3 regions of the Phytobacter sp. genome follow, and region 2 is predicted to be linked to each of the others. Evidence: predicted binding sites of a transcription regulator. Region 2 holds the regulator's gene; each other region holds the start of a gene.
The links. The regulator LexA, encoded in region 2, represses DNA repair genes until DNA is damaged. The targets are predictions, from matches to a motif close to TNCTGTATGTACATACAGNA.
Positions count from the first base shown of each region.

Region 1: a site for LexA is predicted at 2,104-2,123, ahead of mutH (DNA mismatch repair endonuclease MutH). Genes of this name have one in related genera too.
Region 3: a site for LexA is predicted at 1,658-1,677, ahead of dinG (ATP-dependent DNA helicase DinG). Genes of this name have one in related genera too.

Region 1 is NZ_JCACPZ010000008.1:858,312-862,625, forward strand. Features, by position in the region: gene ptsP (phosphoenolpyruvate--protein phosphotransferase) at 1-1,125, opposite strand, end outside; gene rppH (RNA pyrophosphohydrolase) at 1,138-1,671, opposite strand; gene mutH (DNA mismatch repair endonuclease MutH) at 2,350-3,045, shown strand; gene AC5JPW_RS21915 (TerC family protein) at 3,110-3,823, shown strand; gene AC5JPW_RS21920 (YgdI/YgdR family lipoprotein) at 3,960-4,178, shown strand; gene AC5JPW_RS21925 (NADP(H)-dependent aldo-keto reductase) at 4,310-4,314, shown strand, end outside.
Region 2 is NZ_JCACPZ010000004.1:1,998,715-2,003,028, forward strand. Features, by position in the region: gene AC5JPW_RS13495 (conjugal transfer protein TraF) at 1-658, opposite strand, end outside; gene zur (zinc uptake transcriptional repressor Zur) at 935-1,450, shown strand; gene AC5JPW_RS13505 (CsbD family protein) at 1,554-1,763, opposite strand; gene lexA (transcriptional repressor LexA) at 2,024-2,638, opposite strand; gene AC5JPW_RS13515 (diacylglycerol kinase) at 2,747-3,115, opposite strand; gene plsB (glycerol-3-phosphate 1-O-acyltransferase PlsB) at 3,245-4,314, shown strand, end outside.
Region 3 is NZ_JCACPZ010000004.1:618,318-622,631, reverse strand. Features, by position in the region: gene AC5JPW_RS06945 (PTS transporter subunit EIIC) at 1-233, shown strand, start outside; gene AC5JPW_RS06940 (6-phospho-alpha-glucosidase) at 247-1,569, shown strand; gene dinG (ATP-dependent DNA helicase DinG) at 1,692-3,833, shown strand; gene ybiB (DNA-binding protein YbiB) at 3,859-4,314, shown strand, end outside.

The sequences.
Region 1 (4,314 bases), on a different contig from region 2:
CTGAATATCCGCCCCCATGACCGTTGGAATACCCAGTGCCCGCACCATAATAGCAGCATGGGAGTTCGCCGCACCATCGCGCACGACCACACCGGCGAGCCTGTCATGAGGCAATTCAGCCAGCGTGGTTGCCGATAATTCATCCGCGACCAACACGAAACGTTCAGGCCAGGTATTCGGCCCTTGAATGTTATCGTCGAGATGGAAGAGCAAACGCTGACCCAGCGTACGTAAATCGCCGGAGCGCTCTTTTAAATAGCCATCGCTGAGCGAAGCAAACTGCTCAGCGAATCGCTCAATGACGGTTTTCACCGCCCATTCTGCCACCAGACCTTTATCGACTTCGGCAAACAGCTCACGGCGCAGGCGCGCATCGGAAAGCAGGTGCGAGTAGAGATCGAAAATGGCCGCTGTCTCTTTTTGCGCACCGGCTGAAAAACGCTTGCTGTAACGACGAAACTCACCGGCGGCTTCTTCCAGCGCGCTGGTCAGTCTTTCTCGTTCAAGGGTAGTGTTTAGCGTCGACGCTTCATAAACCTGCTCCATCAGCGGCAGGGTTTCATCCATCCACCCTTCGGCAATGGCCACACCCGATGACGCTGGCAACGCACGGATACGCGTCTGGCGGTACTGACCAAACAGGGCATTTAACTGAGATTGCGAAAGGATTGCCGCCATTTGGGTGGCAAGCGTAACCAGAAAGGACTCTTCGCTTTCATCAAACTGGCGCAGCTCACGCTGCTGCACCACCAGCACGCCAAGCAGTTGGCGGCGCTGAATAATCGGCACCCCCAGAAACGCGCGGAAGCGCTCTTCTTTTACGGCTGGGATATATTTAAAGCTGGGGTGTTTTTGTGCATCGGCCAGGTTGATCGGCTCAGCGAGCCTGCCAACCAGGCCCACAATGCCCTGATCGAATGCCAGGGTGACCGTGCGCCCGCGCGGTTTTTTCAAACCGCGCGTCGCCATCAGGTAGTAACAGCGTCTGTCATGGTCAGCGAGATAGACAGAGCACACCTCGGTGTCCATCGCATGACAAATGTCCGTGACCAGGATTTCCAGCGCCTCATTTAAACGCGGTGCGCTGGCGACTTTCTCAACGATTTCTCGCAGTCGGGTGAGCATAATGTGCGTGGCTTAACCTCTTTTACGTCGCCAGGCAGGAGCAGCATTTTGCGGCTTAGGTGGTGTTTCCTGAAGCGACATCACTGCGCCTGCAAATTCTTTCATCACCCGTCGGTAGACATCGCGTTTAAACGACACTACCTGACGAACAGGATACCAATAGCTTACCCATCGCCAGCCATCAAACTCAGGAGTGCTACTGGTTTGCATATTGACGTCAGCATCACTACTGACCAATTGCAGAAGAAACCACTTTTGTTTCTGGCCGATACAAACCGGCTTTGTGTCCCAACGCACCAAACGTTTCGGTAACTTGTAACGCAACCAGTTACGGGTAGAAGCAAGGATTCGAACATCTTTACGATTTAAGCCCACTTCCTCGAACAGCTCCCGGTACATAGCCTGCTCCGGCGATTCACCTGGGTTTATTCCCCCCTGGGGGAACTGCCATGAGTGCTGTCCGAAGCGTCTGGCCCACATAACCTGGCCCTGTCGATTACAGATTACGATACCCACATTTGGGCGGTAGCCATCGTCATCAATCACCGGACTACCTCAAAATAAACCTGAATCAAACGATTGTTTCACACTCGTGGAAAACGGTAAACCACTCAATTGCACCGGAACAAACGGATAACAATTGAATAACTCACAGTTATCGCCACAGTTATAAACAGACAGCCCTATGTGAGGCGCATTTTATTCACGTTTTCTGTGGATAGAGTTGTGAAGAACCCGAGATTTACCACGGGAAAACCCAGAGTTGTCTGAATGCGTGGATAATTGCGCATAAAAATAAAATCATTTCATTCATTAGGTTAGATTGATTATTACTATTCTTACACCCCATAATGTGACGATCATCACTATAGTGATCTTCCGACTGATGAAAGATCGAACAACGTCGTTTTTATCCACAGATTATGCCAATAAGTTAGGCACATTTTGTGCAGAAATTGGATTTTCGTCGCACGTCAAGGCTGTAAATCGAAACAGTAGTGATACTTTTACCCAGTTATCCCATTTTTCTGTGGATAACATGGTGTAAGATCCTGTTCATTGTCAGTGACCAGATTTGGACAACTCCTTTTTCTGTTGCGCAACGGACAACATATTGACGAAAAATAGCTTATTAATCATGTGTTTTTCTGTGCTTTATGGAAAAACATTCTCTTGATTCATACAGTGCATAAATGAAGGTCGTTTTTTAACCAAGGCTTATAAATGTCCGATCTCTATCCATTAACATCATCACCGGAGTCAGAAACACAGCTTTTTTTGCAGGCGCAGTCTCTGGCGGGCTACTCCCTGGGGGAGCTTGCCACCCGTGTAGGACTCCCGATTCCCCGCGATCTCAAACGTGATAAAGGATGGACGGGGGTGTTATTGGAACGCTGGTTAGGTGCCAGCGCCGGGAGCAAACCCGAGCAGGATTTCGCGCATCTGGGGGTTGAACTGAAGACCATCCCGATAGATAGCGCGGGCCGCCCGCTGGAAACCACCTTCGTCTGCGTTGCCCCATTAACAGGAAATACCGGCGTCATCTGGGAAACAAGTCATGTACGCCATAAATTACATCGCGTGTTGTGGATACCGATTGAGGGCTCCCGCGAGATCCCAGTGGGAGAACGCCGGGTAGGATCGCCACTGCTCTGGAGTCCCAGCGAAGAAGAAGAACATCAGTTGCGTCTGGACTGGGAAGAGCTGATGGATTTGATTGTGCTTGGCCAGGTTGAACGTATCACTGCTCGTCATGGCGAAGTGCTTCAGTTGCGGCCGAAAGCAGCAAACAGCAAAGCCCTCACCGAAGCAATTGGTGCGCGGGGAGAACCTATCCTGACGTTGCCACGCGGCTTCTACCTGAAGAAGAACTTCACCGGCGCACTGCTGGCCCGCCATTTCCTGATTCAGGGGGATTAATTTTTTACCTCAGCCCGCCTCACGCTTATAATCAGCGCTTCTTTATTTGGCAGGACTTTTATAGATGTTATTTGCATGGATTACCGATCCCAACGCATGGCTTGCCCTTGGCACGCTAACGCTGTTGGAAATTGTGCTTGGGATCGACAACATTATTTTCCTCTCTCTGGTTGTCGCCAAACTCCCTACCGCTCAGCGTAACACTGCGCGGCGACTGGGTCTGGCTGCAGCAATGATCATGCGGTTGTTGCTGCTGGCTTCCATTGCCTGGATAACCAAACTCACCACACCGCTGTTTGAGGTTTTCAGCCATTCCGTCTCCGCTCGTGACCTCATTCTCTTCCTTGGCGGCCTTTTCCTCATCTGGAAAGCCAGTAAAGAGATCCATGAAACGATTGAAGGCGAGGAGGAGAGCCTCAAAACCAACGTGAACTCCTTCCTGGGAGCCATCGTTCAAATCATGCTGCTGGATATTATTTTCAGCCTCGACTCGGTGATAACCGCCGTTGGTCTGTCCGATCATCTGTTTATTATGATGGCAGCCGTGGTGATTTCCGTTGGCGTGATGATGTTTGCGGCGCGTCCGATTGGTGATTTCGTTGACCGGCATCCTTCCGTCAAAATGCTGGCCCTTTCCTTCCTGATTCTGGTGGGTTTCACCTTGATCCTGGAAAGCGTGTCGATTCATGTGCCAAAAGGCTATATCTATTTTGCGATGTTTTTCTCCATCGCGGTGGAAAGCCTCAATTTATTGCGCAACAAGAAAAAACCGCTGTAATTCAACGCTTCCCCTGCGGGGGAAGCGCTCTAAATGCTGACTTTTCTCCCACTTTAAGATTTTCCCCCTTTTATGTGCCGGAACATCAGGCTATTACTAGACTAATGTAACAAACAGGTCAGATGAGGGTGACAGGATGAAGAATTGGGCAGTGCTTATCTCCGCAGTCGGTTTAGCTTTTGCAGTATCAGGATGTAGCAGTGATTACGTGATGGCGACCAAAGACGGCAGGATGATCCTGACGGAAGGCAAGCCAAAAGTTGATGATGAAACCGGGCTGGTCAGCTATCACGATCAGCAGGGCAACAAAATGCAGATTAACCGCGATGACGTTTCTCAGATCCTTGAACGCTAAAAAATTATCTTAAAGGTCAGAGACCTGCTGACCTTTTTTCCACTCCCCTCTTTCCCTTTTCTCCCCCCTCTGCCATGTTTATAGTCCTTTGTCAGGCATCTGACGTTGTAAGTATGTAAAGGAAGTTGGCTATGCA
Region 2 (4,314 bases):
CCGCGCGCCCGGAAGCGGTTGAATTCAGATGACGTGTAATCTCATCGCTGCCTAACAGTGCGGCACTGCCTGCCTCTGTCAGCGCAGTGGTATCACTCCTCTGGATACCACGCAGGTAATTAATATCGTTTTGATCAACCGATGTGCTGACGCGTGCATGAGCATGCGCTTTGGTCACAAAGGCCATGGAAACCACATCGGTTGGAATGCTGACCGCAATACCCGCACTGGCTTTTGCCTGCGCCGTTTTGCCTTTAAGGAATTGCAGTTCATCCGCCAGATCCCCGGCAGCATTCTGGAATTCATCAACAACCGCAGCAGGATTCAACAGCACCTGTGCGGGTGTCAGGTTATCGACAAAATCTTTATAACCGTCGATTTTGTCGTTGATATCGTCAATCTCGTTACGCAGATCGTCTTTGTCAGTCACCTGCACACCGATACTCGGCAAGATGACGGTGACAGAATCATCAGGTTTTGCTTTTGCCAGAAGCGCAGGGTTGATCAGCGCCCCACTGCCATAACTTGCCGAAGCGACGCCGGTACCACCCATAGCATCACTACGTGCCTCCGCCCAGGTATTGGCTGCCCCCGCTTGATTTGCCACGCAAAAGGAGACAGCGATAGCGACCACTGAAAGTTTGAGTTTGTTTTTCACAATTATGTGTCTCGTAGTCAGATGAGTTTTTCTATGCCCCGTTCTTTTTTACATCAACGGGAATGCTCTATTGCTGCGAATAACATTGGAAAAATGGCTATTTCTGCCAAATACGCAAAAGTCGGCAGAAATTTATAGTTATAAGAAATGACCTTCATTATTTATAGAAGACGTACCGCGAATGTGAAAGTGAGCGGCATCTGCGCGCGATCTCGGCGTTTAGAGCAGAACATGGTAAAGTGAGAGATTATGCCGCCGGGAAATGAGAGGACGACAATGGAAAAGACCACTTCGCAAGAGATGCTAGCGCAGGCCGAAAAACTGTGCGTGCAGCGCAATGTGCGCCTGACTCCTCAGCGCCTCGAGGTTCTGCGGTTAATGAGTTTGCAGGAAGGGGCAATCAGTGCCTACGACTTGCTGGACCTGCTGCGCGAGAGTGAACCCCAGGCAAAACCACCCACCGTTTATCGTGCGCTGGACTTCCTGCTGGAGCAGGGGTTTGTGCACAAAGTGGAGTCTACTAACAGCTATGTGTTGTGCCATCTTTTTGATCAGCCAACTCATACATCGGCCATGTTTATTTGCGATCGCTGCGGCGTCGTGAAAGAAGAACAAGCGGAAGGGGTGGAAGATATTATGCATTCACTGGCTGCAAAATTAGGATTTGCCTTACGCCATAATGTCATTGAAGCACATGGTCTGTGTTCCAAATGTGCGGAAGTGGAAGCTTGTCGTCACCAGGGCGAATGTCACCACGATCACTCGATTCTGGTTAAGAAAAAACCGCGCTAGTGGCGGTTGAGAGTGCATTCAATTCGTTGTGTTAAGAGGGTGGTACGTCCATGTACCGTCGGGCAGGGTAGTCACTTCAATGCATATTCAGAGGGTTTGAAGGCTACCAGCGGTATTCGTTGCGGGTTTCCCAGTCAACAACTTCTTTTTCCGCCTGATCTTTTGCGTAGCCGTATCTTTCCTGAATTTTACCTACCAGTTGGTCACGTTTACCCTCGATGACGGTCATGTCATCATCAGTGAGTTTCCCCCACTTCTCTTTCGCTTTACCTTTGAACTGTTTCCAGTTACCGCCGATTTCGTCTTTATTCATAGTCATGTCCTCATCGTTCGGTTGTGAATAGCGAATCATCGTCCGTCGTTACGTTCTGAATATCCTGAACGTGAGAATAATTGTAGTCAGGGATCATACTGCAGAGGATTTATTCGGAATTTTTAACCATTCAAAAGACAATTATAAGAAGGTAAATCGAACAGATTGGGAGAGGCGCTGAGGATGAAGGTTATTTAAGATTTTGTTTTATAAAACAAAACCGTGGCAGCGGGACGCTGAACCACGGTTATGAAGAGGAATTACAACCACTCACCGTTGCGAATCACACCAACAGCCAGACCTTCAATCGTAAAGTTCTGCTCGCGCAGATTCACAACAATCGGGGAAAATTCGCTGTTTTCAGGCAGTAACTGAACGGTATTACCTTGTTTTTTCAGTCGTTTGACGGTGACTTCATCATCAATACGTGCAACAACCACCTGGCCGTTACGCACATCCTGAGTTTTATGCACTGCCAGCAGATCGCCATCCATAATACCAATGTCTTTCATTGACATGCCGCTAACGCGCAGCAGGAAATCGGCATTTGGCTTGAACAAGGACGGATCAACCTGATAGTGACCTTCGATATGCTGCTGCGCCAACAACGGCTCACCTGCCGCTACACGCCCAACCAGCGGCAAACCATTGTCTTCTGCGACGTCCAACAGCAAACGAATGCCGCGGGACGCACCAGAAACAATCTCAAGTACACCTTTACGCGCTAACGCTTTCAGGTGCTCTTCAGCTGCGTTTGGGGAACGGAACCCCAACTGTTGCGCGATCTCCGCACGCGTCGGCGGCATGCCCGTTTGGTTGATTCGATCACGAATGAGATCGAACACCTCTTGCTGCCTGGCCGTTAATGCTTTCATTCCGCCCCCTGGGTGTATATACAGTTATGCTGTGAGTATATACAGCTAAAGGCGATTTTGAAACCAAAATTACGCAAAAAACCAGCAGTTAGCGCAATTCTGGAAGGCTTATCGAAAATGGCCCCACAACAGTGAAACCCAGGTAAAGAGTGCAACCAGAATGGTCATCAGTACCGCCGCTGAGCCCATGTCCTTCGCGCGCCCGGACAACTCATGCAATTCCGAACCAATCCGGTCAACGACCGCTTCAATCGCGCTGTTAAGAATTTCAACGATCATGACCAGTGCCACCGAACCGATCAGCAATACGCGGGTGATGGCGTCGACATCAAGGAAACAAGCGATAATAATTGCCAGAATGACCGCAACGGACTCCTGACGAAAGGCAGCTTCGTTTATCCAGGCTGCGCGGACGCCTTTCCATGAATAACCGGCCGCTTTAATGATGCGGGTAATGCCAGTGGTGTTATTGGCCATTAAAAGAACCTTTTTATGTAATGAGCATCAATCTCTATGTAAGGTTATAGAGGTACAAAAGAATTTGTGCGCGCTTTCTGATATTCTTGCGGCGCATTGGCATTATTAACCAGAGGCTTTACATCGTTTATGTCCGGCTGGCCACGAATTTACTACAAATTACTTAATTTACCATTAAGCGTGCTGGTAAAAAGTAAGTCTATCCCTGCGGAACCCGCACAGGAACTGGGGCTCGATACCTCACGCCCTATTATGTACGTTTTGCCTTATAACTCGAAGGCTGACTTACTCACGTTACGCGCTCAATGTCTGGCACACGACTTGCCCGACCCGCTGGAGCCGCTTGAGATCGACGGCGTGGAGTTGCCGCGGTATATCTTCATTCACGGTGGACCACGCGTATTTACCTGGTATACACCGAAAGAAGAGTCCATCAAGCTGTTCCATGATTATCTCGACCTGCATCGCAGCCATCCTGACCTGGATGTGCAAATGGTGCCGGTTTCGATGATGTTCGGTCGTTCGCCGGGTCGCGAGAAAGGCGAGATGAATCCGCCGCTGCGTATGCTTAACGGCATTCAGAAATTCTTTGCGATCTCCTGGCTCGGGCGCGACAGCTTTGTGCGTTTCTCTCCGCCGGTCTCACTGCGCCGCATGGCCACTGAGCATGGTACGGATAAAATTATCGCCCAGAAATTGGCGCGAGTTGCACGCATGCACTTTGCCCGCCAGCGTCTTGCGGCGGTCGGTCCGCGTCTGCCTGCCCGTCAGGACTTGTTTAACAAGCTACTGGCGTCCAAAGCGATTGCCCGCGCTGTTGAAGACGAAGCACGCAGCAAAAAAATCTCCCATGACAAGGCGCAGCAAAACGCGATTGCCCTGATGGAAGAGATTGCGGCGAACTTCTCTTACGAGATGATCCGTCTCTCCGACCGTATTCTGAGCTTTACCTGGAACCGCCTGTATCAGGGCATCAACGTGCACAACGCCGAGCGCGTGCGCCAGTTGGCTCATGACGGCCATGAAATTGTCTATGTGCCCTGCCACCGCAGTCATATGGACTACCTGCTGCTCTCTTACGTGCTGTATCACCAGGGACTGGTGCCACCGCATATCGCCGCCGGTATCAACCTGAACTTCTGGCCAGCAGGTCCGATTTTCCGCCGTCTGGGCGCGTTCTTCATTCGCCGCTCTTTCAA
Region 3 (4,314 bases), 1.4 Mb from region 2:
TTATTGCCGGGCTTGGTGGGCGGGAGAATATCCAGAACGTGGACTGCTGTTTTACCCGCCTGCGCGTGAAAATTAATGACATGCAAAAAGTCGATGAGAAACAGCTTAAGCAGAGTGGGGCGAGTGGATTCGTCCGCGCCACGGAAAACGATATTCAGGTTATTTACGGTCCGCAGGTCGAGAGTATTGCCAGCGCCGTAAAGCAGCACTTACTTGTTCAACAGACGCAATAAGAGAACAGATGATATGAAAACATTTAATATTGTATTAGTCGGTGGCGGTTCCACATGGACACCGGGTTTATTAAAAGCCCTCTGCAAACTTAAAGAGCGTCTGCCGTTAAAAAAACTGGTGATGTTCGATGTCAATGAAGAACGTCAGGCCGTCATTGGCGAATATGCCAAAGTGCTTTTCCGCGAAGAGTATCCGGAGCTGGAATTTGTTTATACCGGGGATGAGAACGTGGCTTTCACCGATATGGATTTCATCTTCTGCCAGATGCGTACCGGTGGCTATGCCATGCGCGAGAAAGATGAAAAAATCCCTCTGAGCCTGGGCGTGATCGGTCAGGAAACCTGTGGTGCGGGCGGATTCGCTTATGGTATGCGTTCAATTCGCGACATGATTGCTTTGGTGGAAAAAGTGCGCGTGCGTTCGCCTCGCGCCTGGATCCTGAACTACACCAACCCGGCGGCGATTGTGGCCGATGCGCTGAATAAACGTTTTCCGGACGATGACCGTATTCTGAACATTTGCGATCAGCCAGTGAACCTGCTGCGTTCCTACGGGCGTCTGTTAAGTCGCGACCCGGCAACCTTCGATCCGGTCTATTTCGGCCTTAACCACTTCGGCTGGTTCACCCATCTGTATGATGAGAACGGTCATGATTTAGCGCCTGAGCTGAAAGCCTATATCGCAAAAAATGGATTTATTCCGGCGGATGCCGAGCAGCGTGACCAGTCCTGGCTCGATACCTATGCCGCCGTTGCCGATATGCTGCACGATTTTCCGGACTACCTGCCCAACACTTATCTGCAATATTACCTCTACCCGGAGTACAAGTTCTCCAAACTGGATCCGAACTTTACCCGTGCCAACGAGGTGATCAACGGCCGTGAAAAACGGGTGTTTGATGAGTGCAGAACCGCGGTAGCTGAAGGGACGACACGTAACGTGCATGTGGTGCACAACGATGCCCACGGCGACATGATCGTTGAGTTGGCGGAAGCCATAGCCTTCAACCTGAAGAAGAAATTTATCGTCATGGTGCCGAACAACGGGCTGGTGGAAAACCTTGATGATGACGTCATGGTGGAACTCACGGCGGAAGTGGGCAGCAACGGTCCACGACCTTATGGCGTGGGGAAAATCCCGACCTTCTACAAAGGGATGATCGAGCAGCAGTTTGCCTACGAGCGTCTGACGGTAGAGGCCTGGTTTGAGGGTTCGTATACCAAGGCGTTGCAGGCACTGACGCTGAATCGCACCATTATTGATGCGAAGAAGGCACGTAAGGTGCTGGATGCGTTGATTGAGGCGAATAAGGATTACTGGCCGGAGCTGAAATAAGCGAACAGGAGCCTGTGGGCTCCTTTTTTCCGAGGCCCTTTCCATAACCGGAAAAAGCATTACCCCTGAAACGCGAAAAATGCCACAATAGTGGCTGTTTATACAGTATTTCAGGTTTATCAATGGCCCTCACCGCTGCGCTTAAAGCGCAAATTGCCGCCTGGTATAAGGCGTTGCAACAACAGATCCCGGATTTTATCCCTCGCGCACCGCAACGGCAGATGATTGCCGATGTGGCAAAAACGCTCGCCGGGGATGAAGGACGGCATCTGGCGATTGAAGCGCCCACCGGCGTCGGCAAGACGCTCTCCTACCTGATTCCCGGTATCGCCATTGCCCGTGAAGAGCAGAAAACGCTGGTGGTCAGCACCGCTAACGTCGCCTTGCAGGACCAGATCTTCAGTAAAGATTTGCCGCTGCTGCGCAAAATTATCCCGGATCTGCGCTTCACTGCCGCCTTTGGTCGTGGCCGCTACGTCTGCCCGCGTAACCTGGCGGCGCTGTCGAGTACCGATCCCACTCAACAGGATCTGCTGGCTTTTCTGGAAGATGAACTGACGCCCAATAACCAGGAAGAACAGAAGCTTTGTGCAAAGCTGAAGGGATCGCTGGATAGCTACAAATGGGACGGTCTGCGCGATCACACCGACCAGCCGATCAGCGACGATCTCTGGCGACGACTGAGCACCGACAAAGCCAGTTGTCTCAACCGTAACTGTCACTACTATCGCGAATGCCCGTTCTTTGTGGCGCGTCGTGAGATTCAGGAAGCGGAAGTGGTGGTGGCGAACCATGCGCTGGTGATGGCGGCGCTGGAGAGCGAAGCTGTCCTGCCCGAGCCTAAAAATCTGTTGCTGGTGCTTGATGAAGGCCACCATTTGCCGGACGTGGCGCGTGATGCGCTGGAAATGAGCGCGGAAATCACCGCCCCCTGGTTTCGCCTGCAACTCGATCTGTTCAGCAAGCTGGTGGCGACCTGCCTGGAGCAGTTTCGGCCGAAAACCACGCCGCCGCTGGCAAACCCCGAACGTTTTAATGCTCACAACGAAGAGTTGTATGAGCTCATTGCCTCGCTGAACAACATTCTTAATCTCTACCTGCCTGCGGGCCAGGAAGCGGAACATCGCTTTACGATGGGCGAACTCCCGGAAGAGGTGATGGTGATTTGCCAGCGTCTGGCAAAACTTACCGAAATGCTGCGTGGGCTGGCGGAGTTGTTCCTCAACGATCTCAGCGAGAAAACCGGTACCCATGACATCGTGCGCCTGCACCGGGTGCTGTTGCAGATGAACCGGGCGCTGGGTATGTTCGAATCCCAAAGTAAACTCTGGCGGTTGGCGTCGATGGCCCAGGCTTCAGGGGCTCCTGTTTCCAAATGGGCGACGCGGGAAGTGCGCGATGGGCAGATACACCTCTTCTTCCACTGTGTGGGGATCCGCGTTAGCGATCAGCTGGAAAAGCTACTGTGGCGCAGCGTGCCGCACATTGTTGTTACCTCCGCGACCTTGCGTTCCCTGAACAGCTTTTCACGTCTGCAGGAGATGAGCGGCCTCAAAGAGAAAGCCGGCGATCGCTTTGTGGCACTGGATTCTCCCTTTAACCACGTGGAACAGGGCAAAATCGTCATCCCGCAGATGCGCCATGCGCCGCTGATAGAGAACGAAGCGGAACACCTCGCTGAAATGGCGGCTTACTTTCGTGAACAGGTGGAAAGTAAGGTGCATACGGGCATGCTGGTGCTGTTCGCCAGCCAGCGGGCGATGCAGCTCTTTTTGACCTTTGTCACTGACTTACGTCTGCTCCTGCTGGTGCAGGGCGATCAGCCGCGTTATCGACTGGTGGAGTTACACCGTAAACGTATCGACGGGGGAGAGCGCAGCGTGTTGGTCGGGTTACAGTCCTTTGCGGAAGGGCTGGATCTGAAAGGTGACTACCTGACGCAGGTGCATATCCACAAAATCGCCTTCCCCCCCATCGACAGCCCGGTTGTCATTACCGAAGGCGAATGGTTAAAGAGCCTCAATCGTTACCCCTTCGAAGTGCAAAGTTTGCCAAGCGCTTCTTTTACCCTCATCCAGCAGGTCGGACGTTTAATCCGTAGCCACAGCTGCCACGGTGAAGTGGTCATTTATGACAATCGCTTACTGAGTAAAAGCTACGGCAAGCGTCTGCTGAACGCACTGCCTGTGTTTCCTATTTCACAACCCGACGTGCCAGACGTTATAGTGAAGAAACCGAAGCAAAGCCGCCGTAAGCGCCGCTGAAAATGTGAGTCAGTGAGGAGTGTTGATGGATTACCGCAAAATCATTAAAGAGATTGGTCGGGGTAAGAACCACGCCCGCGATCTGGATTTTGACACTGCCCGTGGATTGTATTCCCGGATGTTAAATGGCGATGTCCCGGATCTGGAACTGGGCGGCATTCTGCTGGCCCTGCGTATTAAAGGTGAAGGTGAAGCAGAAATGCTCGGCTTCTATGAGGCTATGCAGCAGCAGACTATTCGCCTGACCCCGCCAGTCGCTAAGCCAATGCCGATTGTTATCCCCACCTACAACGGTGCGCGTAAACAAGCGAACCTGACGCCTCTGCTGGCGATTCTGCTGAATAAGCTCGGTTTTCCGGTTGTTGTGCACGGGGTGAGTGTGGACCCCACCCGCGTGGTCAGTGAGACCATCTTTGCCATGCTTGGCATTGAGGCGACACACCATGCAGGCCAGGCGCAGGCGAAGCTTGAAGGGCACCAG